3 regions of the Alishewanella sp. WH16-1 genome follow, and region 2 is predicted to be linked to each of the others. Evidence: predicted binding sites of a transcription regulator. Region 2 holds the regulator's gene; each other region holds the start of a gene.
What was found. The regulator LexA, encoded in region 2, represses DNA repair genes until DNA is damaged. The targets are predictions, from matches to a motif close to TACTGTATNNNNATACAGTA.

Region 1 (4,272 bases), on a different contig from region 2:
TATCTACCTGTACCGGGCAAGAACCAAACACGTCACAAGTACGTTGGTCGTTAACTGAAACTGCAGAGAAAGTGGTTTTCTGCGTCAGGATGTCCAGTGACGGTGCACGGAAGCCCTGGCCCCAAGACGCACGTAATACCATGCCATCCATTGGTTCAAAACGGAAAGACACTTTAGGTGCGAAGTCATTACCGTAGTCTGAGTACTTGTCATAACGACCGGCTACTGACATTTCCAGGTTGTCTAGGATTGGGACCAGCGCTTCGAAGAAAGCAGATTTAACAGTACGGTCACCACCGGCTGAGTTACCCGCAGAACCACCAATCTGACCGGCTTCTGACAGTGAATCGTACTGATCGTTGTAGTCTTCTTTGCGGTATTCAGCACCCAGTACACCTTGTACCATACCAGCACCCAGTTCGAACATGTCGAATGAGCCGCTGACATAGGCTTCGTCCTGGTTAAAGAAAGAGATACGAGAAATCGTCGCTTTCATCGCATTCAGAACTTCTTCCGGGTTCTGGCTAGGACGTTGTAAGTCATAGATACCGCGTTCGATATAATCCCAGGCGGTAGAACGAACGATGTAGTTATAACCGATATCGTAAGTTTTGCTGCGATTACGGCGTACACCGAAGTCCAAATCTACGCCACCCAACATACCCTGAGCACCGGCCAAGAAGTCTGTACCTTCGTTGTTAACATAACCGTCACGGTTACCTAACGCAGCATAGCGATGATAAATATAGATATCTTGAGGAGCTCCGACAGACGGATCGAACGGCACTGCATTTGGATTGGCTGGGTTGTAGAACCAGGCATTCGGGTTAGTTGGGTTGTTGACACTGTTCGCAGAAACTGGGGCCCAGTCCGGTGCGGGTGCGTAACGACCGAATGAGCCAGATTTTGATACTGACGCATTCATATAAACTTGCCAGTCATCTGTAACCTGGTGACGGGCTTTGATAAACAGAGATTCGTTACGGGTAGAAGCTTCGTTCGCGTTAGTTGCGTTGAAGTTATACTGACAGCGAGGGAAACCAACAATAGTGGTCGGAATAAAGTTTTCTTCAGTGCAACCACCAGGTATTGCTCTCAGATCTTCTTCAACATCTTCCCAGTTATTACCGTATAAAGAACTACCTGGCACTACCCATGGGTAATCGCGTTCAAATACGATGTCACGGCTGTTCCACGATACACCACCGATCAGGCTGGTTTTAGCAGTAGAAGAACCGAATACGACTGAACCGCTTTCAGTGTCACCACCTTCTTTTGGAACAGAGGCTTCACCCATGCTGACGTTAAACTCAACACCGTTAAAGTCTTTACGGGTAATGATGTTAACTACACCACCCATAGCGTCTGAACCGTACATCGCAGAAGCACCGTCAGACAGAATTTCAACCCGCTCAACCGCACCGATAGGGATAGAGTTTAAGTCTTGGGTTGCGCCAGTTGATGGTGATTTTGGCAGACGACGACCGTCAACCAATACCAACGTACGGTCAGCACCTAAACCACGCAGGTTGATTGATGCAGTACCTTGCGCTGAGCTACCAGATTGTGGACGGAATGAACCGGTTGAGTTGAAAGTGGTACCACGCAGTAAGTCTGATACAGACAGCTGGCCAGACATATCAATCATTTCACGGTCAATTACCGTAACCGGTAAAGCACCTTCCAGGTCAGTACGTTTGATACGTGAACCTGTTACTTCAATCCGCTCAACTTTAGCGGCTTCTTCTTCCTGCTGTGCTTCTTGAGCGACAGCAGTGCCGGCGAACGCTGAAGCGGCACCGAAAGCGATGGCTAAGCGCACAGCCTTGCTTAATTTATTATTTGAGTACATGTATTTCTCCCTGGACCACGTTTAGTGATTCTGTTTTTCAGTTACTAAGTTTTTTGCCGGGCGCCGCCTTTTTACTGGCAACTACCCCGAGTAACGCGCCCTGATAATAAACGCAATTTTTCAGCAGGGTCAACCGCTTTTACGGAACATTTTTTAGTAAGGCTGGTCTGAGTGCGTCGGATATCAGTGCGGGGTCGAGGCCAGTCATACATTATGCTTACAAAAAACGATCAAGCCATGCTGATAAAGGTTTATAAAACGTAAATTTCGTAAACAAGCACGATCTATAGCGTCTAGTAAAGCAGCAACCACGAATTTCAGTCGATTTTTACTGTAAACAAAAAATTACCGGAAAATACTGCTCTTACCAGTTATCACACAACCGATTTTGAGCATTTATCGCGACCAGCAGCAAAATAATAACGATAAATTACCTTCGCAGCGTCTTTTTCAAGGTAGTTTTGTCGTTCTAAGCCAGACTACGGCGCTTTACCGCCAACCATGCCAACCCCGGGCTAGGCAGCGCCAGAAAAGACAGCTAGAATGCCAAACTGTAAAAATATACAGATATGCAACTTGAATAATCAATAGCCCCCATGCTCTCAGAACCGTTAAAACAACAGATCCGGCAGTGCCATCAGCAACTCAAGCAACAGTTGCCCGGCTACCGCGCGCGACCGGCACAGAACAAACTGATTGCTGAGATCAGTAAAATTGTCGCCGGCGAATATCATCGCCAGCAGCGGTTGGGACTCATTGAGGCCGGCACTGGCACTGGTAAGTCACTGGCCTATCTGTTAGGCACTCTGCCCTACGCGTTGGCACAAAAGAAAAAGCTGGTTATCGCCACCGCCACCGTGGCGTTGCAGGAGCAATTGGTTAATAAAGAGCTGCCGTTCTTCCTCAAGCATAGCGGACTGCACTTTGATTACACCTTAGTAAAGGGGCGCCAGCGCTATGCCTGCATCGGGCGCTTGCAGCAACTGATCGGGCAACCCGTATTATTTACCAGCCCGGAGTTATCTCAGGATCAGGCAACGCAAAGCCTGCTGAAGCGCTTGCTAAGCGCCTGGCAACAGCGACATTGGCTTGGCGACCGCGATACGTTGGCTGAAGGATTACCTGATACCGTCTGGCAACAAATTCAGGCCGATGCGCATATCTGCCATAAACAACATCGTCAGCATCTGGGTTGCCCGTTTCATCTGGCCCGGGCGGAAATTGCCGACTCGCAGGTACTGGTGGTTAACCACAGCTTATTGTTATCCGACTTACTGGCCGGTAATTCGGTATTGCCGGCGCCAGATGAGTGCATCTATGTGATTGACGAAGCGCATCATCTGGCAGACTGCGGCCGGGAGCTGCTCAGCGCCAGCGCGCAGTTAACTGAGCAAAACGTCTGGCTGGAAAAGGCGCGCAAGCAATTACAACTGTTACAGGGCTTGCTGCCGGAGCGTAGCCTGAAAGATTTACTTAAACTTGACGACCTACTCAGCGACTTTGCGGCCACGCTAAAACCGCTGGAACGCAGCTTACGTGATTATTTACCACAATGGTTTCCACAGGCATCGCAAACCGAATACCGCTTTGTGCATGCTGCGTTACCCAAATTATGGCAACAGCAGGCAGAGCCACTGGCAGAGAGCAGTAGCAAAGCCCTGAACTGTTGCGATCGGCTGCTAACTGAGTTGCAGCAACAACTCAACGAACAACCGAAACGGCTGCGTAGCCAGCCGCAGTTAATTGGCGATTTAGCCCTACTGCGCCAACGTCTGGAGCACCAACAACAGCTGTGGCAACTTTACGCGCAACCACAAAAAGACATCGCGAATCAGGCGCGTTGGCTGAGCCGCGAGACGGCGCAAAGCCCGCTTTATCTGCACGCCAGCCCATTAAGTGTTAGCCATAAACTAAGCCAGTTGCTATTTCAACCCGCCTTTGCCGTAGTACTCTGTTCAGCAACACTGCGACTACTGAATAGTTTTGAGCATGCGAAACGTGAACTCGGATTGCTGGATTTTGCTGCGCTACAATGTCTGCAGGTCGACTCCCCCTTTGCTTACGCCGAGCAGGCAGAGATGATTTTACCGACCACCCGCTGCGAGCCGACAGCGGCAGACTTTAGCCAGGAATTAATTAGATTACTGCCCCGCTATCTGGATGCCAAAAAAGGCAGCCTGGTGCTGTTTGCCTCTTACTGGCAAATGCAGGAGGTGGCAGCCGCCCTAAGACAACAGGGTTTTTCATTATTGGTACAGGGCGAAGCGTCACGTCAGGCACTACTGGACCTGCATAAAAGCCGGGTGCAGGGCGGCGGCGCCAGCATTTTATTTGGCACCCAGAGTTTCTCAGAAGGCCTGGACTTACCCGGTGACTTATTAACTAATCTGATTATCACTAAGTTACCCTTTGCGGTGCCT
Region 2 (4,272 bases):
AACCTTGATAAACTTTTTCACCGGTTGCCATCAGCTCCGCCATATCCATATTCATCGCCAGCAATTCGCGCTCGGCCGCTTTTTCGGCAGCGATCCGGCTCTCTTCCTGTGCCACCCATGCCAGATAATCTTCGGGGGTCTTGGCAATCACCACCACTGGCATAAAGCCGTGGTCTTTACCGCACAACTCGGCACATTGCCCACGATAAATGCCCGGTTCATCGACCCGGGTCCAGGCTTCGTTAATAAAGCCAGGATTGGCATCTTTTTTTATGGCAAAGGCAGGTACCCACCAGGAGTGAATCACATCATCCGAGGTCATCAGAAAACGCACTTTTTTACCGGTTGGAATCACCAGCGGCCGGTCAACTTCCAGCAGGTAGTTTTCACCTTTCGCTAATTTGTTTGCGATTTGTTCGCGCGGGGTGGCCAGCAGTGAGAAATACTCCAGGTCATGTTCCAGGTATTTGTAATGCCACTTCCACTGCGAGCCAGTCACCAATACCGTGACATCTGCCGCAGAGGTATCCTCCATCGCTATCAGGGTTTTGGTGGCTGGAATAGCCATACCGATCAGGATGACTACCGGAATGGCAGTCCATAGAATTTCAACCTTAGTGCTCTCATGGAACTGAGCTGGCTGCACTCCCCTGGCTTTACGATGGCGAATGATGGACCAGAACATGATCCCAAACACCACAGCACCGATAACACAGCAAATCCAAAATATGGTCATATGCAGGTCGTAAACCTGCTGACTGATTTCAGTGGCGCCTTTGGTCATATTTAAAGGCATGGATTTTGATGCGTTTGCCGATGCGGCAAAAAGCAGGGTCGGCAGCGACCAAAGCAGACAACGCGCGTTTGTCACTGTACTTCTCCTCTGTCATTTGCAAAGCAAATTGCAGAAACTAAGTACACAGAACTACACGGTTTTTTTACTACCCACCCAACCGAATCTATGTGCTATACCCTTCTTCCTTGAAGATACGGGGGTGTTAGCTGCCTTCACTTACCCCAGTCACATAGGGCTACTATGTTCTTAGGGATGCATTCAGTTGCCGCCTACCCGCATCGTCAATGCTATTGGGTAAATAAGTTTCGCAATTTTATTCTTGTTATTGTTTTTTGGGTTGATTTCGAGGCTAGCGCTGAAATCAGTAGTGGCACACCTGTTGTTATTTTTTCACCAGCTACCGTCTAAGAATTGTCCAGGAATTGAATTATGTAAACCCCTAAAATGCAAAAGCACCGATAAAACCAAATGGTCATACCAGTGCTTTGGGGAAAATAACTTATTGAGAACAGGTGGAATTATAACCAGCTGCCGTTACGGATCACGCCAACTGCCAGGCCTTCCACGGCGAAATGCTGCTGCCGTAAATCGACTTTTATCACCTGAAAATCCGGATTTTCCGGTAACAACAATACTTGATGGCCATCGCGCTGAAAACGTTTCACGGTGACTTCGTCATCAACGCGGGCCACGATCACTTGCCCAGGCAGCGCCTGATGTGTTTTATGTACGGCCAGTAAATCACCATCCAGAATGCCGATATCCTGCATACTCATCCCTTGCACCCGTAGCAGGAAATCCGCATGCGGCTTAAACAGGTTTGCATCAATCTGATAGTGATCCTGTACATGTTCTGCCGCTAAAATCGGCTGACCAGCAGCGACCTTACCGATTAAGGGTAATCCCAACTGTTCCGGTGCAGTGTCATCTTCAATCAGCCGGATCCCTCTGGACGTACCGGGCAACATCGCAATCACGCCTTTTTTTGCCAACGCTTTTAAATGCTCTTCGGCGGCATTCGCCGATTTAAAACCCAGACGCACAGCAATCTCAGCGCGGGTTGGCGGCATCCCGGTTTCACTTTGATAATCTTTAATCAGTTGCAGAATTTCTGCCTGACGTGGCGTTAATGGTCTAATCATGCTGGCTACCCATACAGTATTTACTGTGAGTATATACAGTCTTTTTCAGCTTGCCAAGTTTTCTGCCGCAGCAAAATTTGCCTCACCGATCAGCTATGCTATTCTTAGCGCCCATTTTTTCAGGTCAGTAAGGTTATGTTGTCAGGCTTGTCGCTGTTTACCAAACTGTTAAGTTGGCCGATCCGGCTACTGGTAAAGTTTAAAATCGTACCGGATAATCCAATCCATGAGCTGCAGATCTGCACTGACCGGCCATTATTCTATATTTGCCATACTGAGTCCGCCTCTGATCTGGCGACACTGCGCCGGGTTTGCCGCGTCCTGGACTTACCTGACCCATTAAGCCGGGTCAAGCTGGATGAGCAATCACTGCCACGCACGCTGTTTCTGGAACAGCCGCATCAATTGATTGGCGGTCGAGGCAAAACCCGGGCATTACAACAAGGCCAGCAGCTGTTGGCCGCTCATCTGGCTAATCCAAAGTTGCAGGCGCAGTTAATACCCGCAGCCATCCTCTGGGGTCGGGCGCCGGGCAAAGAAAACAGTATAAAATGGTTGCTTGGCGAAGCTCATGCCCCGAACTGGCTGGCAAAGCTGTTAATCGTACTGATTTCTGGCCGCCATACTCTGGTACGGTTAAGTAAGCCGGTCGACCTGCAGCAAATGGCGGCGCAGTTTGGTGCCGAACAGGAGATTGCCCGCAAATTGCTGCGCATGTCGCGGATCCATTTTTACCGGCAGCGGTTGGCCGCAACGGGTCCGAAACTGATCGCCAGAGCGCAGTTATTCAATGCCCTGCTGGCGTCACCGGCGTTAAAGCAAGCCATTGCCGACGAGGCCAGTAGTAAAAAAATCAGCTATCAGGCAGCGCAACAGGAAGCACGTAAACTGTTGCAGGAAATCGCTGCCGACTATCGCACCTCGACTCTACGCTTTGGCGACCGTATTCTCAGCTGGCTGTGGCAGAAATTGTATTACGGCATTAAGGTTACCAATGCCGACAAGTTACGCGATCTGGCGCAGAAAGGTCACGAAATCGTGTATGTACCCTGCCATCGCAGCCATATGGATTATCTGCTGTTAAGCTACATTATCTACCACCAGGGTCTGGTACCACCGCATATCGCCGCCGGTATTAACCTGAACTTCTGGCCCGCCGGGACCATTTTTCGCCGCGGGGGTGCCTTTTTTATCCGCCGCAGCTTTAGCGGTAATAAGCTTTATTCGGCGGTGTTTCGCGAATACCTCAGCCTGTTGTTTATAAAAGGCTACGCCGTGAAATACTACACTGAGGGCGGTCGTAGCCGCACCGGTCGGTTGTTACAGCCAAAAACCGGCATGCTGGCGATGACTGTGCAGTCGATGCTGCGCGGTATTGACCGCCCCGTCACCCTGGTACCGGTGTATCTGGGCTATGAGCACGTCATGGAGGTGAATACTTACCTCAGTGAATTGCAGGGCTCGGGTAAGCAGAAAGAGTCAGTGCTTGGCGTGCTGAAGGCCATTCGCAATTTGCGGGATTATGGTTATGGCTATGTCAATTTTGGTGAACCGATTTCGCTGAACCATTATCTGAATCAACAGGCACCGGACTGGAAAACCGAAATTAACCCGTTAGAAGCGCCAAAACCGCAATGGCTAAATCCGGTGGTCGCTAAACTGTCAGATCAGATTATGCGTCATATTAACCAGGCGGCGGCGTTAAACAGCATTAACCTGATTGCATTGTGCTTATTAGCCAGTGACGAGCAAAGTTTGACACGGCAGGAGTTAGAGCGGCAACTCGAAGTCTATTTGAACTTACAGCGTATGGTGCCATATCACGCGAATGTCAGTTTGCCAGAGCAAACGCCAGCCCAAATGATTGCCCATGCCGCCAAGATGCAGAAAATTCAGTTAGCCACAGACAGTTTTGGTGAACTGGTGAGCCTGAGCCCGCAACATGCGGTGCAGATGAGTTATTACCGTAATAACATTTTGCATCTGTTTATCATCCCGGCGCTGTTAGCCTCAGCCGTGCTACGGCAGCAGGAACAATCACAACAACAGCTACTGGCGATGGTTGAACAGCTTTATGGTTTACTGCGTCATGAACTGTTTTTATATGTGCCATCAATTAGCAACTACAGCAAACAACTGTTACAACAGTTAGTGCAGGCTGGAATGTTACAGCAGCAGGAGCAACGCTTTCTGGTGCCGCCGCAACATAGCCGTGAGTACTTTATGCTGGACCTGCTGGCACATAATGCCGAACACACCTTGCAACGCTATGCCATGGTATTTAACCTGCTGCACGCGCATGGACCACTGCAGCGCAGTGAGCTGGAGCAGCAA
Region 3 (4,272 bases), on a different contig from region 2:
GTAGAAAAAAGGAAGCTTTGTATTTTCAAGTGGCAGGCCTTGTCCGGCGCCCCTTAGCGCTGGTTGCTGCACGCCTTTTATAATTCTTTTGGGTTAGTTTACGGGAACGAACCGGTGCACTGGCCGTTAATTGCAAGTGCGCCGTTGTTGCTGCATCCTGTACCAATTGCTGCAACTGTTGCTGCAGCGGCAGCATAAATTGTTGATAGCTCTGCTGGCGCTGACTTATCCCGGCCAGTGCAGCTTCCCATTGTGCTGTCAAATCCGGTAAGGTCAGGCGCTCCGGTAGCGCCGCGATTAACGCTTTGCCGGTGTCGGTGGCCAGAATCGTTTTACCCTGCCGCAGCAGATAGCCCCGTTTAAATAATAATTCGATAATGCCGGCACGGGTCGCTTCGGTGCCAAGACCATCGGTGTCTTTCAGGATCTGCCGTACCGCCGGATCTTTTACATAGCGGCTAATCCCGGTCATCGCCGCCAATAAGGTGGCATCGGTAAAGGCTGCCGGTGGCTGCGTCTGTTTCTCCAACACCAGGGCATCGGCACTGTGTAATAGCTGGCCCTCAGAGAGCGTGGGTAAAGCCGTTGCCGTAACGGGTTCCGCAGCGACGGCCTGCGGATTTTCTCTACCTTTGTCGGGATCGGCCCGGAACAACTGTTTCCAACCTGCTTGCCGCTCGGTTGTCGCCGTGGCGATAAAATGACCGCCATTGATACTGATGTTGACCTTTTGTTCATCCTGCAGCGCAGCGGGATAAAACTGCGCCAGATAATAGTGGGCAATCAGCTGATAGATTTTTTGCGCACTGGCCGCCAGGCGGCCTGGTGCAACCTTATTTGCGGTAGGAATAATCGCATGATGCGCTTCAACCTTAGTATCATCCCAGGCTTTAGAGCGTAAGTTTAAATCCGCGTGCCGGACGGCCGTTGCCAACGTTGGAAGTTGCTGCAAAATAGCCGCCGTCACTGCCGGCGCATCCTGATGGTGAGTCTGCGGCAAATAGCGGTTATCCGAGCGTGGATAGGTGATCAGCTGCTGTTGCTCGTAAAGTTGCTGGCAGATATCCAACACTTGCTGCGCACTCAAACCATAACGTTTAGCTGCTTCAATCTGTAGGGTCGATAAATTCAGAGGTAACGGCGGTGCTAATGTCTTCTGCCGCCGCGTTAGCTGTTCCACCTTTGCCGGCTGCTGAGAGACTTTGCGCTGTACCAGCTCCGCTAACTGCCGCGATAACACTCTACCCTCACTATCCTGATAGGGTTCACAGGCAGCACTGGGTTGCCACAGTGCACTAAAACTTTCCCCGGCGGCGGTTTGCAGTTGAGCCTGCACCTGATAATGCGTGGTACTGACAAAATTAGCGATCTCGGCATCACGCCGCACCACCAAACCCAACACCGGCGTTTGTACCCGCCCCACCGAGAGTACACCGCGATAACCACTTTTTTGGCCTTGCAGGGTGTAAGCCCGGGTCAGGTTAATACCGTACAACCAATCGGCTCTGCTGCGAGCCAGGGCAGAAGCCGATAGGGCAGCGAAATCGCTATTAGCTCTGAGTTGCTGTAACGCTTTGGTCACGGCAGCCGGGTTTAAATCATTAATCAGTAAGCGCCGGGTCGCGGCCAATTTACTTTTCGCCGTGCCGGCCCAATTCAGCACTTCATCCACCAACAGCTGACCCTCACGGTCCGGATCGCCGGCATGCACCAGCGTATCCGCTGCTTTGATCAGTTGTTTCAATAAACGTAATTGTGTAGCGCAACCCTGACGCGCTTTAAGTTGCCATTGCTGAGGCACTATTGGCAAATCCGCTGTCTGCCACTTTTTGTAGCGGGGATCATAGTCTTCCGGCTCAGCCTGCTCCAGCAAGTGGCCGACACACCAGCTGACGACATCGCCATTAGCCAGCCTGATGCACCCCGCTTGCTTCTGCTGTGGTTTAGGTAAAACGGCGGCTATTGCACGCGCCAGGCTGGGCTTTTCGGCGATATAGAGAATCATAACCAGATCAACAGGCCTTAAGATAACTGTATAAATAATCAGTTACTTTAGCCAGAAAATGCCGTGATAGCAAAACAATCTGACGGTGTACCTTGAGTGCTAATACCTTCGGGTTATTTTGATCGGCGTAGAGCCGGTGTTTTCTGTTGAAGAATTTACCAACAAAAAATTAATAATGATATCTATCAAAGCTTTAGTAAATTTCAATCAAACAGCCCTTGCGTTGTGTAAATTTTGTGCAATCAGCGTTTGCTGTCCTACCTGCTATTACGTAAGCTTTCATTCCGGGCCAGTCGTTAATCGCCGCGCCTCCAATTATTAGCGTTAAAGGTACATAATCATGTCGCAATATACTGATGTGAAAAGGATTTGTGATGATTTAGAGAGTTCCGGCAAAGCGGTATCTCTGGATTACTTGCTGTCTAAAGTATCAGATGCTCAAGCCAGTGTTGTGTCACATTATAAAAAGTGGCGCACCGAGCAAGGGCAGCAGCGGCAGCAGGACAACCTGTCCGGCTTTAGTGAAGATTTTATTGCTGCGTTTCAGCGCGAAGCACAAAAACAAACGCAGTGGCAAACTGATCAGCTGACGAAACAGCTGGCAGAGGCGTTACAAGCCGAAGTGAAAGCCGTGGAACAAGTGCAGGCACTGCAACAGCAAATGCGGCAAACCGAGCAACGCAGAACGGAACTGGAACAGGCGCTAACGGCACAACAGCAACAATTGGCAACCCAGGCCGACAATTTTGCTATTGTCAGTGCCGAGCGTGACCAGTTAGCGCAAGAGATGCAACAGCTGCAACAACAGCTGAACACCCAACAACAGCATTTTCAGCAGCTGCAGCTTGAACTGACAGCAGCAGTTGCCGCCAGCGGCGAGCATGCTGAACAAGCGCAACAGTTACAGCAACAACTGTTGGCCGCTCAACAAAATTTGGCCGAACAAGAGCAGCAGTTAAACCAACTGCAGCAGCAGTATCAAAGTGCTCAGCAACAAATTAGCGAGTTGCAGCACGCGGTTAATGCAGCTGAGCAGGCGCAACAGCAACTGCTGCACACTGAACAGCAGCTGGTCGCGTTGCAGCAGCAATTAACTGTGGCGAATGAAGCTGCTACCGCACAGCAAGATCAGTTGCTGCAGCTGCAGCAACAACTGCAACTGGAGCAACAAAAAGCTCTGACGCTGACTGAAGAACACGAGAGCCTGCGTAGAAAAAATGCCGAGCAACAGCGCCAGTATTTCGAGTCTAAAAAACAAATCCATCAGCAATTGGCAGATTATGCCGAACAGTGCGCCGAGCTCACCGCTGAGCGCGATCAGATCCTGGCAAGCTTAAAAACCGGTAGTGCTAACGCCGCCGATACGGCACTGAGTCAGCAAATAGATAATCTGCAACAACAAAACCAGCAACTACAGCAACAGTTAGCTGTCTTGTCTGAACAGCCTGCGCAGCCCGATCCGGCTATCGTTACAGAGCTGCAGCAACAAATTGCATCGTTACAACAACACAACAGTACGCTGCTGCACACCCAGCAGGCAGAGCAAAGCGCAGCCACAGCAGCCCTGCAGGCGGCGCAACAGCAAATTCAGCAACTGCAAGCTCAGCTGGCAGCGGCTCAGGCGGTAAAACAGGATTCAGTAACACGGGAAGCACTTGAAGCTGAACGCGACGAAGCTATTGCGGCGGCGGCGCGCCAGGCAGATCAGGTAGCGGAATTACAGCACGAGCTGCAACAACTTAAAGCTATGTTAAGTGCACCGGCGAATGAGCACACGGATAATGTTGAGCAGTTAAGAGCCGCGATCGCCTTACTGAAACATCAGAGCGCTTTGACCGCGAATCACCAGGCGGAACAGCGCGAAACCATTAAACAATTGCGGGACGAACTGCAGCAGCAGCGCGATCAGGCCATACAAATCCAGGCTGAGCGTTATCAGTGGTCAAAACAAAAGTTGCAGTTAGAAGAGCAGGTTAACTTTGTTAAATCTAACTCTGCTGCCACTATTGAACGCTTAACCCGTTATCGTGAACAGGCGCAGGAGCGGATTGAGCAACTGGAGCGCAAGTTGCAGGAATGTTGTTAAACCAGGTAATGTTTATTGCGGCGGGCAAGCTTTAGCCGGAGCAGCCAGCAACTGCTCCGATGTATAAGCAAAACGCTGTAACGCCTTACGGCTGGCTTCGCTTAAATTTGGATTTTCCAGCTGCAGCACCCGGCGCCGTTCGCAACGTAGCCGGTTAACGATATCGCCATAGTGGCGACGA

Region 1: a site for LexA is predicted at 2,402-2,421, ahead of dinG (ATP-dependent DNA helicase DinG). Genes of this name have one in related genera too.
Region 3: a site for LexA is predicted at 2,030-2,049, ahead of AAY72_RS04840 (DNA topoisomerase III). Genes of this name have one in related genera too.

The regions. Positions count from the first base shown of each region.
Region 1 is NZ_LCWL01000135.1:23,782-28,053, forward strand. Features, by position in the region: gene AAY72_RS14350 (TonB-dependent siderophore receptor) at 1-1,852, opposite strand, end outside; gene dinG (ATP-dependent DNA helicase DinG) at 2,449-4,272, shown strand, end outside.
Region 2 is NZ_LCWL01000145.1:62,491-66,762, forward strand. Features, by position in the region: gene coxB (cytochrome c oxidase subunit II) at 1-796, opposite strand, end outside; gene lexA (transcriptional repressor LexA) at 1,315-1,938, opposite strand; gene plsB (glycerol-3-phosphate 1-O-acyltransferase PlsB) at 2,074-4,272, shown strand, end outside.
Region 3 is NZ_LCWL01000047.1:10,440-14,711, reverse strand. Features, by position in the region: gene AAY72_RS04840 (DNA topoisomerase III) at 26-2,005, opposite strand; gene AAY72_RS04835 (hypothetical protein) at 2,346-4,091, shown strand; gene AAY72_RS04830 (hypothetical protein) at 4,104-4,272, opposite strand, start outside.